One region of the Kitasatospora sp. NPDC096147 genome, then DNA from elsewhere that is predicted to be linked to it. Evidence: riboswitches for the same ligand, from Rfam matches in the RefSeq annotation. Region 1 holds a riboswitch; each other region holds the start of a gene.

Region 1 (3,231 bases):
TTCGGCCCGAACGACAGCCCGGCGTCCCCGAGTTCGACCACGAAGGCGGAGATGCCGGACGGGCCGGGGCCGCCGGTCCGGGCCAGCACCAGGTAGACCTGGGCGCTGCCCGCGCCGGAGATGAACTGCTTGACGCCGTCCAGCACCCAGTGGTCGCCGTCGCGCACCGCCCGGGTGGCGAGCGCGGCGGCGTCGGAGCCGGCGCCCGGCTCGGTCAGGCAGTAGCTGCCGAGCTGCTCGGCGGAGCAGAGGCCGGGCAGCCAGCGGGCCCGCTGCGGCTCGGTGCCGTGGCGGTCGATCATCCAGGCGACCATGTTGTGGATGGACAGGTAGGCGGCGATCGACGGGCAGCCGGTGGCCAGCGCCTCGAAGGCCACCACGCCGTCCAGCCTGGTGAGTTCGGAGCCGCCGACGTCCTCGCGGACGTAGACGCCGCCGAGCCCGAGCCCGGCCGCCTTGCGCAGCACGTCCACCGGGAAGTGCTTGGTGCGGTCCCACTCCTCGGCGTACGGGGCGAGGCAGTCGTCGGCGAAGCCGCGGACCGCGCGCGCGATGTCCAGCTGATCGGGGGTCAGGTCGTGCACGGCGGCGCTCATCCCATCGTCGGGATGGTGAAGCTGGCGCCGTCCTTGAGGCCGGAGGGCCAGCGCGAAGTCACCGTCCTGGTGCGGGTGTAGAAGCGGATCGAGTCCGGGCCGAACTGGTTGAGGTCGCCGAAGGCGGAGCGCTTCCAGCCGCCGAAGGTGTGGTAGCCGACGGGGACCGGGATCGGCACGTTGACGCCGACCATGCCGGTGTTCACCCGGCGGGTGAAGTCGCGGGCGGTGTCGCCGTCCCGGGTGAAGATGGCCACCCCGTTGCCGTACTCGTGCTCGCTGGGCAGCCGCAGGGCCTCCTCGTAGTCGGCCGCGCGCACCACCGAGAGCACCGGGCCGAAGATCTCCTCCCGGTGGATCCGCATCTCGGGGGTGACCCGGTCGAACAGCGAGGCGCCGAGGAAGAACCCGCCCTCGTGCCCCTCCAGGGTGAAGTCCCGTCCGTCCACCACGAGTTCGGCCCCCTCCCGGACGCCGAGGTCGATGTACTCGCGGACCCGGGCCAGCGCGTCCGGGCCGACCAGCGGACCGAAGTCGGCGGCCGGGTCGTCGGAGCGGCCGACCCGGAGGGTGGCGATCCGCTCGACCAGCCGGGCGACCAGCGCGTCGGCGGTCTCCTCGCCGACCGGCACGGCGACCGAGATGGCCATGCAGCGCTGGCCGGCCGAGCCGTACCCCGCGCCGATCAGGGCGTCCACCGCCTGGTCGAGGTCGGCGTCCGGCATCACCACCATGTGGTTCTTGGCGCCGCCGAAGCACTGGGCCCGCTTGCCGTGCGCACTGGCCGTCGTGTAGACGTGCTCGGCCACGGCGGTGGAGCCGACGAAGCCGACGGCCTCGATCCGGGGGTCGGTGAGCAGGACGTCCACGGCCTCCTTGTCGCCGTTCACCACGTTCAGCACGCCCGGCGGCAGCCCGGCCTCCAGGAACAGCTCGGCCAGCCGCAGCGGCACCGAGGGGTCGCGCTCGGAGGGCTTGAGGACGAAGGCGTTGCCGCAGGCCAGCGCCGGGGCGGCCTTCCAGAGCGGGATCATCGCGGGGAAGTTGAACGGGGTGATGCCGGCCACCACGCCGAGCGGCTGGCGCATCGAGTAGACGTCGATGCCGGTGCCCGCGTTGTCGGTGAACTCGCCCTTCAGCAGGTGCGGCACCCCGGCGGCGAACTCGACCACCTCCAGGCCGCGTTGGATGTCGCCCAGGGCGTCCGGCACGGTCTTGCCGTGCTCCGAGGAGAGCAGCCGGGCCAGCTCCTCCTTCTCCCGGTCGACGAGCTCCAGGAAGCGCAGCAGCACCCGGGCGCGGCGCTGCGGGTTCCAGGCCGCCCACTCGGGCTGGGCCTGGGCCGCGTCGGCGATCGCGGCCTCGGCCTCGGCGCGGCTCGCCAGCGGCACCCGGGCCTGGACCAGCCCGGTGTTGGGGTCGAGCACGTCGCCGGAGCGACCGGAGGTGCCGGGCACGCGCTTGCCGGCGACGAAGTGGGTCAGTTCACGGACCATCGGATTCCTGCTCTCGTCTGGGATGGCGGAGAGGAGGAGTGGAGGTCACGGCGGAGCGCCCGGGCGCACGGTGGTGCGCGCGGGAGCGTACGGCCGTGACGAGCCGTCAGGAGCGCGGGTGCGTCCCGGTGGTCGGCACGGGACGGCCGGGTGGGGTGTGCGTGGAGCAGCCCGGAGTCATGCGTGTCGTCTCCATCCTCGTGGAAAACACGAACCATCCGTGGCCGGTATCCTGACTCCCGGATCACCGCCCGTCCTCGGGCCTTCCCGGCTGGCTGCCAGTGGCCGTACGTCGTACGAGGACGGACTCCCCGGTCACAGTGGCGGGACCGCGCCGGAATCGCACCGGCTTCCCTGACACCACGGACCTGCCGACGACCATATAGTCGGACGTCCTAGTAAGTCCAGGGGGCCCGCCCCGGAGGGTGACGGCGTGTCAGCTCGGCTCACGCTCGGGCGGCCGCGCGAACGGCCAGGCGGGTGGGCGGGCCCGGGGGTGCCCGGCCGGGGCCGTTCGAATAATTCACCGGAGCGGCTCGGGGATTGCTGGTAGCTTCCGTGACGTGCCGAAGCTGAATCAGATCATCGCCGTCGAAAAGGGCGTCAAGTCCAAGTCCTTCCAGGAGTTGACGCAGGCCCACCACGACCTGCAGAAGCCGGCCCTGCTGGCCGGCATCGCCCGGACCTACCAGCCGAAGGACGAGGAGGGCGAGCAGCTGCCGCCCGAGTCGACCCGGGTGCAGGTGAAGGCCGAGGACGTGCTGCGCAGCACCGCCGCGACGCTGACCCGGCTGTTCGACGTGACCGCCACCAAGGACTGGGCGAACCGGACGGCCGCCGCCGACGTGGTGGTGGACGGCACCGTCCTGCTGGCCGCCGTCCCCGTGCCGTACCTGCTCTTCCTGGAGAAGCAGCTCACCGACCTCCACACCTTCGTCCGCAAGCTGCCGGTGCTGGACGCCGCCGAGTCGTGGAACCTCGACCCGTCGACGGACTCCTGGAAGACCGACGCGGTGCGCACCATCCGCACCAAGAAGGTGCCGCGCAACCACGTCAAGGCCGAGGCCACCGAGAAGCACCCGGCCCAGGTCGAGGTGTACTACGAGGACGTCCCGGTCGGCTACTGGACGACCGTGAAG
Region 2 (3,231 bases), on a different contig from region 1:
TTGCGGACCAGGTGCAGGCAGGCGTCGATGCCGGCCGCCGTACCGGCCGAGGTGATCACCGGGTCCTCGTCCACGTAGAGCACGTCCGGCTCCACGGTCGTGAGCGGGAAGCGCGCCGCCAGCCGCTCGGTGTGCTTCCAGTGCGTGGTGGAGCGGCGTCCGTCCAACAGCCCGGCGGCGCCCAGCAGGAAGGCCCCGCTACAGATCGACAGCACCCGGGCGCCCCGGTCGGCCGCGGCCCGCAGCGCCTCGATCAGCACCTGCGGGTACTCGTCCCGGACGTGGGTGGCGGCGGCGATCACCAGGTCCGCCCCGGCCAGCCGCTCGGCGCCGTGCTCCACCTCGATCCGGTACCCGGCGTGGGTGCGCAGCAGCCCGGGCCGGTCGGAGGCGACCGCGAACTCGTAGAGCGGCAGCCCGTCGTCCCGCCGGTCGAGGCCGAACACCTCGGTGGCGACGCCCAGTTCGAACGGGTGGACGTCCTCCAGGACCACGGTGACCACGTTGCGCAGCATGGCGCCAGGATGCCCGATGGCAGGATATCGACGCAATGGGTTGTTCCTGCCACTCGTGGCAGCCGGGGCCCGGCGGAAGACTCGACGGCATGGACCTCCCCTCCGCCCTCGCCCTGCTCGCGATCCTCTCCGCCTTCGGCCTGCTCGGTGCCCTGGTCGGCCGCGATGTGACCCGCAACTCCCGCCACGGGCGCGACAACTGGCACCGCCCCGGGGGCTACCCCGCCGACCCGTCGACCGCCGATCGGCTGCACGGCACCCCCGGAGCCGGTTCGGACACCCGTTCGGGCAGACTGTCCGGATGGACATCGTCATCCGCCCCGCCGTCGAGGCCGACCTCCCCGCCGTCGGCGCCGTCACCCACGAGGCGTTCGTCGGAGACGGTCACAGCCCGGCCGACGGCCCCTACGCCTCCCAACTCCTCGACGCCCGCCCGCGCTTCGAGCAGGCCGAGCTCCTCGTCGCGGCCGACCCGGCCGACGGGCAGCTGCTCGGCTGCGTGACCTTCGCCGTCGGCGGCACCCCGTTCGCCGACATCGCCGCGCCGCACGAGGGCGAGATCCGGATGCTGGCGGTCTCCGGCGCCGCCCGGGGCCGCGGCGTCGGCGAGCAGCTGGTCCGGGCGGCGATCGCCCGCAGCCGCGAGCTGGGCCTGGCCGGCATGGCCTTCTCCACCCGGCCGTCGATGACCTCGGCGCACCGGCTGTACGAGCGCCTCGGCTTCCGGCGCACCACCGAGCGGGACTGGGACGTCCGCCCCGGCGTCCGGCTGCTGGTCTACACGATGACCTTCTGAGGAGCAGCTCCGAGACCTTCCGAGCCCGCTCCGACGGCTCCGTGGGGGCGCCCGGCCGGGCGCCCCCACGGACGTGTCCGGAGGCCGCCCGACGGCCTCCTCCAAGCCCCGCAAGGGTCCTGCGATGACGGACCGGAATAGGACGATCACGGCGACGCGCCACTAGATATGGGGGCGCTCATCTCAGGCGCCACAACATGTATGCTCGCTCTCGCTGTCGATGCAGGGGAACCCGGTGGAAGTCCGGGACTGCCCCGCAGCGGTGAGCGGGCGCCCCACAACGGCCCCCCGCGAGTCCGATGACCTGCCGACGGCGTGCCACACGGCTTCCCCGCAGACGCCTTGCAGCACAGCTTTGACGTCCGGGCCTCGCGGGTGGGCCGGGGGTGATCCGCGCGCGCCGTCAGGCGTTCCGCGCGTGCTCCCCTGCGCCCGATCGGGCCCGGCAGCCATGCCGACCGCCGCCGCCAGGAGAGAAGCGCCTTGACCATCGCTGCCTCAGTTGCCCTGCCCGCCCAGGGAACCGCCGAAGACCGGACCGACCCGGGGGCCGCACTGCTCCGGCTCCTCACGGACCGCAGCGCCGACCTCCCCCAGGTGGACCCGGGCCACGTCGCGGCCGCTGCGCTGCGCGGCCGGCACGCCGGCTCGGACTTCGCCGAGCTGCGCGGCCTGGCCGTGGAGGCTGCCGCCTCGATGATCGCCGAGGACCCGCAGTACTCGAAGCTCGCCGCCCGGCTGCTGGCGCTGGAGATCCGGGACGAGGCCGTCTCGCAGGGCGCCGTCACCTTCGCCGCCTCGATCGCCGTCGGCCACGCCGAGGGCCTGATCGGCGACGTCACCGCCGCCTTCGTGGCCAAGCACGCGACCGTCTTCAACGGCCTGATCGACCCGGCCGGCGACGACCGCTTCGAGTACTTCGGCCTGCGCACCGTGCAGTCCCGCTACCTGCTGCGCCACCCGATCACCCGTCAGGTGATCGAGACCCCGCAGCACTTCCTGCTCCGGGTCGCGGCGGGCCTGGCGGTCGGCGACACCGAGCAGTCGGTGGCCGAGGTGGCCGAGCTCTACCGCCTGATGAGCCGGCTGGAGTACCTGACCTCCTCGCCGACCCTCTTCAACTCCGGCACCAAGCACCCGCAGATGTCCTCCTGCTACCTGCTGGACTCGCCGCTGGACAACCTGGACTCGATCTACAACCGGTACGCCCAGATCGCCCGGCTCTCCAAGCACGCCGGCGGCATCGGCCTGTCCTACTCGCGGATCCGCTCGCGCGGCAGCCTGATCCGGGGCACCAACGGCAAGTCCAACGGCATCGTCCCGTTCCTGCGCACCCTGGACTCCTCGGTCGCCGCGGTGAACCAGGGCGGCCGCCGCAAGGGCGCGGCCTGCGTCTACCTGGAGACCTGGCACGCGGACGTCGAGGAGTTCCTGGAGCTCCGCGACAACACCGGCGAGGAGGCCCGCCGGACCCACAACCTGAACCTCGCCCACTGGATCCCGGACGAGTTCATGCGCCGGGTGAACGCCAACGCCGACTGGTCGCTGTTCTCCCCGGCCGACGTCCCCGAGCTGGTCGACCTCTGGGGCGCCGAGTTCGACGAGGCGTACGTCAAGGCCGAGCAGGCCGGCAAGGCCGTCCGCACCATCCCGGCGCAGACCCTGTACGCCCGGATGATGCGCACCCTGGCGCAGACCGGCAACGGCTGGATGACCTTCAAGGACGCCTCCAACCGGGCCGCCAACCAGACCGCGCTGCCCGGCCGGGTGGTGCACTCCTCGAACCTCTGCACCGAGATCATCGAGGTCACCGACGACTCCGAGACCGCCGTCTGCAACCTCGGCTCGGTCAACCTGGGCGCCCACGTGGCCCCCGGCGCCACCGCCGCCGACCTGCTGGGTGCGATGGACTGGGAGCGG
Region 3 (3,231 bases), on a different contig from region 1:
AGCACCTGCGGGCGCTGCACCAGCGCGCGGGCGATCAGCACCCGCTGCTTCTCACCGCCGGAGAGTTGGAGGAAGCCCCGCCCGGCCAGGTGGGCGGCACCGACCTGCGCCAGCGCGGCCTCGGTGCCGACGGCGTCCTCGGGCGACGGACCGCCGAAGCCGCGCCGGTGCGGCAGCCGGCCCATGCCCACCACCTCGGCCACCGTGAAGTCGAACTCGGACACCGTCTCCTGCGGCAGCGCCCCGACCCGGCGGGCCCCCTCACGGGCCGTCAGGCCGTGCAGGTCCTCGCCGTCCAGCAGCACCCGGCCGGCGCTCGGGCGCAGCGCCCGGTAGACGGTCCGCAGCAGCGTGGACTTGCCGCTCCCGTTCGGCCCGACCAGCCCGATCACCTGGCCGGAGTCGGCCGCCAGGCTCGCCTCGTGCACCAGCCGTGCCCCGGCGATCTCCACCGACACCGCGTCGATCTCGACCTTCACGCCCGTCCTCCCACCGGAACGGCGGCGCCCCGCACGCCCGTCCCCGCCTTCGTCCCCACTGCCGTCTCCGCCCTCGTGTCCGTCCCCGCGTCCCTCCCCGGCCGTGTGCCGCGCCGCCGTTGAGTCCCCATCAGCGGCCACCGAAGCTGTACGAGCGGCGCCGCATCAGCAGCAGGAAGCACGGCACCCCGAGCACCGCCGTGATCACCCCGACCGGCAGTTCCGCCGGGGCGAGCAGCAGCCGGGAGACGATGTCCACCCACACCAGCAGCACCGCGCCGAGCAGCGGAGCCACCGTCAGCACCCGTCGGTGCCCGGCCCCGACCAGCATCCGGGCCAGGTGCGGCACCATCAGCCCGACGAAGCCGATCGCCCCGCTCACCGCCACCACCGTCCCGGTGACGGCGGCGGTCACCAGGAACAGCGCCCGTCGCAGCCGGGACGCGTCCACGCCGAGCGCCGCCGCCGTCTCGTCGCCCATCGCCAGCGCGTCCAGGCTCCCGGCGGCGGCCAGCAGGTAGACCAGCCCGGCCAGCACCGTCGCGGCGGCGATCGGCACCGAGGCCCAGGTCGCCCCGCCCAGGCTGCCAAGCAGCCACATCATCGCCGTCCGGGCCGCCTCGCCGCGCTCCGCCGAGAAGACCATCAGCGAGGTGACGGCGGAGAAGCCGTAGGCCAGTGCGGTGCCGGTGAGCACCAGCCGCAGCGGTGTCAGGCCCTGAGCGGTGCGGGCCACCGCGTACACCAGCACCATCGCGGCCAGCGCCGAGCTGAAGGCCGAGAGCGAGAGCGCCCAGACGCCGAGCGAGGCGAAGGCGCCGAGCAGCAGCACGGCGTTCGCCCCGACCGCGGCGCCGGAGGAGATGCCCAGCACGAAGGGGTCGGCCAGCGCGTTGCGGACCATGGCCTGAACGGCCACGCCCACGGCGGAGAGCCCGGCGCCGACCACGGCGGCCAGCACCACCCTGGGCAGCCGAATCTCCCAGACGATGGCGTAGCCGGCCGCCTGGTCGGCGTGGATGCGCCCGCCGGTCAGCCCGGCCTGGAGGAAGTGGGTGACCTGGCCGAGGCTCAGCCCGGAGGACCCGAGGGCGACACCGCAGAGCAGCGAGACCAGCAGGACCACGGCGAGACCGACGGCCAGGGCACCGGTGCGCAGCGGTGGCCGGGTGGGCGACGCGGGGCCCGGCGGGCTGGTGGCGCCGCCGGGACGTCCGGTGGCGGTGGTCGCGGTGGTCGCGCTGCTCAACGGGCCGGGCCTTCGGTCGGGCGCCGGGCGTACGGGGGCGCGACCGGTGGAGCCGGCTGCGGCGGTGGCGGACGACGGGCGTCCGCACGCCGGGCGGGCGCGCCGTTCGACTTCCCCTCGCAGTCCGCGGCGAGTTCTCGGGAGGACAGCGCCGCCGGGGGCGATCGGACTCACGGCCCGTCAGGGGCCGTTCCACCGTTGCGGGTCAGCGCCGGGTTCTCACCGGACTTCTCCCTCGGGACGCCTTGGCAGCATAACAAGGCTCCCCTTACCGGTAAGGGTCCCAGCCCTGTGGCGCCCAGCACACCCGCCCCGATGCGGTCCCGCTCCCCAGGGGCCGTCTCCCGTCCTCGTTACGGGGGACAGCCCCACCCCGGGCGGGGTGCTGGCCGGGTACCGGCCCCGGGCCGCCCGCCCGTAGCGTCCTCACCATGACCACCGACCCGCAGAACTCCCGCTCCACGTACGGCCGTTCCCGCAGCCGACGGGCCCTCGCCCTGGCCGCCGCTGCCCTCCTGGCGGTCGGCGTCGCGGCGCCCGCCAGCGCAGCCGCCACCACCCGCACCACCACGGCCGCCGACTCGGCTGCCACCCCCACCACCGGTCGGGGTGCCCTGCTCTCCGTGACCCCGCTGGAGCGGCTGAGCACCGCTCAGCTGACCGCCTTCGCCGGGAACTTCGGCGTGGACACCGGCACCGTCCGTCACGGCATCACCGCCTACCGGCTGACCTACCGCACCGTCACCCCGCAGGGCGCCCCGACCACCGCCACCGGTCTGTTCGTGCTGCCGCAGGGCGGTCCGCGCCGCCTCGCGGTGGTCTCCGACACCCACGGCACGATGGTGCACCGGGACTACGCGCCGTCCACCGCCGAGGACTTCGGCAAGCTCTCCCCCTACCTGCAGTCCTCGGCCGGGCGCGCGGTCGCCGCCCCCGACTACCTCGGCCTCGGGCTCGGCCCCGGCCTGCACCCCTACATGGACACCCGCTCCGCCGTCTCCGCCTCGCTCGACCTGCTGCGCGCCGCGGACGAGGCCGGCCGTCGGCTGGGGCGCCCGCTGACCGGGGACGTGTACGCCACCGGCTTCTCCCAGGGCGGCCAGGTGGCCATGGCCCTCGGCCGGGAGCTGGCCAGGATCTCCGACCGGCACCTGCGGCTGCGCGGGCTGGCCCCGGTGGCCGGGCCGCACGACGTCCGGGGCGCGGAGCTGCCGGGCATCCTGGACGGGCGGGTGGACGAGCGCTCGGCCGTCTTCTACCTCTCCTACTACCTGACCGCCGCCAACCGCCTGCACCCGCTCTACCGCGATCCGAGCGAGGTGTTCCGGGCTCCGTACGCCGCCGTGGTGGAGGGGCTCTTCGACACCCGGCACACCGAGGAGGAGGTGGTCGCGGCCCTGCCGGGCACCGTCCGCGAGCTGCTCACCGACTCCTTCCACGACCAGCTCGGCGCGCCCGGCCCGGGGCTCTCGGCAGCGCTGGACGCCACCGACGGCGGCTGCG
Region 4 (3,231 bases), on a different contig from region 1:
GTCGAGCAGGAAGGTGTTGACCGCGTAGGTGCCGGTGCGGATCCGGCGGGCGATGTCCAGGCCGTGCTCGACGTCTGCGGTCCAGACCGAGCCGGAGAGGCCGAACTCGGAGTCGTCCGCCAGCCGGACGGCCTCCTCCTCGTCCTGGTAGGGCAGCAGGCAGACCACCGGCCCGAAGACCTCCTCACGGGCGATCCGGCTGTCGTTGCGGACCTCGTCGAAGAGCGTCGGCTCGACGTACCAGCCGCGCTCCAGGCCGGCCGGCACCCCGCCGCCGGTGAGCAGCTTGGCGCCCTCGGCCCGGGCCAGCTCGATGTAGTCCAGGCTGCGCTGCCGCTGACGGGCCGTCACCAGCGGGCCGACCGCCGTCTCCGGGTCCATCGGGTCGCCGGTCCTCAGGGCGGCCACGGCGGCGGTGAAGCGCTCGGCCAGCTCGGCGTGGTGCGCGGCGGGGAGCAGGATCCGGGTCTGGGCGACGCAGGCCTGGCCGTTGTTGAGGTAGGCGGCGGCGACCAGCGAGCGGACGGTGCGCTCCGGGTCGGCGTCGGGGAGCACGATCGCGGCGGACTTGCCGCCGAGTTCGAGGGTCACCTTCTTCAGGGTGCGGGCCGCACTGGCCATCACCAGCCGCCCGGCGGCGGCCGAGCCGGTGAACGAGACCTTGTCCACACCGGGGTGGCCGACCAGGTAGGCGCTGGTCTCCCGGTCGGCCGGGAGGACGGAGAGCACGCCCTCGGGCAGCCCGGCCTCCCGGACCACCTCGGCCAGCACGTAGGCGTCGAGCGGCGTCTCCGGCGAGGTCTTCAGCACCACCGTGCAGCCCGCCAGCAGGGCCGGCGCCAGCTTGGAGGCGATGCAGAACTGCGGGACGTTCCACGGCACCACGGCCGCCACCACCCCGGCCGGCTCGGTGCGCACCAGGGCCCGGCCGAAGGCACCGTCCCGGAGCTCCTCGAAGACGTGCGCCTCGGCCACCTTGAGATAGGCGTCCCAGATCGCCACCGGCCCCTGCCCCTGGGCCGGCAGGCTCCAGGAGATCGGCGAGCCGTTCTGAGCGGTGATCAGCTCGGCCAGCTCGCGGGCCCGGGCGGCCAGGCCGTCCCGGATCCGGCGGACCACCGCGATCCGCTCGGCCGGGGAGGTGCGCGGCCACGGCCCCTCGTCGAAGGCCCGCCGGGCGGCGGCCACCGCGCGGTCGACGTCCGCCTCGGCGGCGTGCGGCACCCGGCCGATCACCTGCTCGGTGTGCGGGGAGCGGACCTCGATCACCCCCGGGCCGGCCGGCCCGGTCCAGGCTCCCCCGATGAACAGCTCGCCGTGCTCGACCACCCCGGTCATCCCCGACTCCTCCACTCACGCCCGAAACTGATACCTGTTCCAGTCCGTTTCTAGTGCGTCCCGCAGGGCGGCGTCCAGACCGCGTCACCCGGACGGGAACGGACCGTGTCGGCACGGACCGGACCTTTCGGGCGGTTAGAGTCTGTAGCCGCCGGTACAACTTCATCCGCTCCTCGACGGGGGAAGCCGGTGGGACTCCGGCACTGACCCGCAGCCGTGAAAGTCGGAATGCCCGTCCGGGAGCGAGCGGCCACGTCGAGGTCCACGGGCGGTGCCCCCACACCGCCGCAACCGCTCACCGAAAGGTCCAAGCACCGCCATGCTCACCACCACCCGCGCAGGCACAGCCGCGCTGGCCACCGCCACCCTGGCCGCCGCCCTGCTGGCCGGCACCGCCGCCCCCGCCCTCGCGGACACCCCGTCGGCCTCCCCCTCCCCCGTCGCGGCACCGGCCGCCGTCTACGGCAAGGGCGACCCGAGCTACGACGGGGTGTGGCGGCAGTCGCTGGCCCTGATCGCCCTCGCCAACTCCGGCGTGGTGCCCGCCGACGACGCGGTGAACTGGCTCACCGGCCAGCAGTGCGCGGACGGCGGCTGGCCCTCGTACCGGGCCGCCGGCACCGACCCGGCCGGCTGCGACACCAAGACCGAGGACAGCAACGCCACCGCGATGGCGATCCAGGCGCTGAGCAAGCTGGAGGGCCACCAGAACGCGGTCAGCCGGGGCGTCGAGTGGCTGAAGCGGGTTCAGAACCCGGACGGCAGCTGGGCGTACAACCCGGGCAACCCGGGCGACGCCAACTCCACCGGACTGGCCGTCAGCGCGCTGCTCACCGTCGGCACCGACCCTGCGGCGGTGGCCAAGGACGGCAAGAGCGCCTACGACGGCCTGGCACTCTTCCAGCTCGGCTGCGCCGCCCCGGTCGGCCAGCGCGGCGCCTTCGCCTACCAGCCCGCCCCGGACGGCACGCTCGCCCCCAACGGACTGGCCACCGCCCAGGCCGCCCTGGCCGCGGCCGGCGGCAAGCTGCCCGTCACCAACACCAACCGGGTGGACGCCGCGCCCAAGCCGCTGGACTGCTCCACCGCCACCTCCGGCCCGGTGCCGCGCGCGGCCTCCGCCGAGGCGGTCTCGGCCCACCTGGTCGGGCAACTGGCCATCGACGGCCAGCACCTGATGCTCACCACCCCCGGCGCCGCCCCCACCCCCGACTTCGCCGCCACCGCCTGGGCCGCCCTCAGCCTGATCCAGGCCGGCCACCCGAAGGAGGCGGCCGGTCCGACCGACTGGCTGGCCGGCAACGGCTACGCCTGGGCCACCAAGGGTCCGTCCGGCACCGACGCCTCCGCCGCCGCCACCCTGGTGCTGACCGCCCAGGCGGCCAAGCTGGACCCGCTCAACTTCGGCGGCAGCAACATCCTCCAGCTGCTGATCGACTCCGGCCCGGCCCCCAAGTCGGTGCCGCCGGCCGCCGGCGCCGCCGCCTCGGACTACCCCAAGGGCACCAAGGCCCCCGGCTCCAGCATCACCGAGGCCGAGAACAACGGCGGCTTCTCCCCGTTCTGGCTGATCGGCGTCGGCCTGCTGATCGGCATCGGCGGCGGCCTGCTGATCAGCCTCCAGCGCAAGCGCGGCAACCACACCCCGGGCGGCGCCGCCAAGCCCGCCACGGCGCCCACCACGACGCGCACCACCGAGCCCGCCGCCCCGGGCGCCACGTCGGACGGCTCGTCGGACGGTTCGTCGGACGGCTCGTCGGGCACCGCGAAGCCCGCCGAGGCCCCGGCCGAGGGCAAGGACGGCGAGCAGAAGTGACGCCCCGTCAGCCCGGTGCGGCGGTGGCCCCGGCCGCCGCCGCACCGGCCTCCCCCGTGCAGCGGGCCCTGGCCCTA

The links. A riboswitch is a leader RNA that binds a small molecule or an ion and turns the genes downstream of it on or off. The one in region 1 is predicted to bind cobalamin.
Region 2: linked by a shared signal. The riboswitch ahead of ACIRBX_RS21165 (ribonucleoside-diphosphate reductase subunit alpha) and the one ahead of ACIRBX_RS24160 (CoA-acylating methylmalonate-semialdehyde dehydrogenase) in region 1 are both predicted to bind cobalamin.
Region 3: linked by a shared signal. The riboswitch ahead of ACIRBX_RS01985 (FecCD family ABC transporter permease) and the one ahead of ACIRBX_RS24160 (CoA-acylating methylmalonate-semialdehyde dehydrogenase) in region 1 are both predicted to bind cobalamin.
Region 4: linked by a shared signal. The riboswitch ahead of ACIRBX_RS12325 (prenyltransferase/squalene oxidase repeat-containing protein) and the one ahead of ACIRBX_RS24160 (CoA-acylating methylmalonate-semialdehyde dehydrogenase) in region 1 are both predicted to bind cobalamin.

Annotation. Positions count from the first base shown of each region.
Region 1 covers NZ_JBIWFX010000008.1:62,743-65,973, forward strand. Annotated here, with positions in the region: gene ACIRBX_RS24155 (acyl-CoA dehydrogenase family protein) at 1-596, opposite strand, end outside; gene ACIRBX_RS24160 (CoA-acylating methylmalonate-semialdehyde dehydrogenase) at 593-2,092, opposite strand; cobalamin riboswitch at 2,297-2,490, opposite strand; gene ACIRBX_RS24165 (hypothetical protein) at 2,656-3,231, shown strand, end outside.
Region 2 covers NZ_JBIWFX010000006.1:198,327-201,557, reverse strand. Annotated here, with positions in the region: gene ACIRBX_RS21175 (helix-turn-helix domain-containing protein) at 1-515, opposite strand, end outside; gene ACIRBX_RS21170 (GNAT family N-acetyltransferase) at 817-1,311, shown strand; cobalamin riboswitch at 1,496-1,638, shown strand; gene ACIRBX_RS21165 (ribonucleoside-diphosphate reductase subunit alpha) at 1,795-3,231, shown strand, end outside.
Region 3 covers NZ_JBIWFX010000001.1:522,651-525,881, forward strand. Annotated here, with positions in the region: gene ACIRBX_RS01980 (ABC transporter ATP-binding protein) at 1-479, opposite strand, end outside; gene ACIRBX_RS01985 (FecCD family ABC transporter permease) at 610-1,638, opposite strand; cobalamin riboswitch at 1,869-2,013, opposite strand; gene ACIRBX_RS01990 (alpha/beta hydrolase) at 2,160-3,231, shown strand, end outside.
Region 4 covers NZ_JBIWFX010000003.1:373,537-376,767, forward strand. Annotated here, with positions in the region: gene ACIRBX_RS12320 (aldehyde dehydrogenase) at 1-1,338, opposite strand, end outside; cobalamin riboswitch at 1,474-1,593, shown strand; gene ACIRBX_RS12325 (prenyltransferase/squalene oxidase repeat-containing protein) at 1,658-3,154, shown strand; gene ACIRBX_RS12330 (SCO2322 family protein) at 3,151-3,231, shown strand, end outside.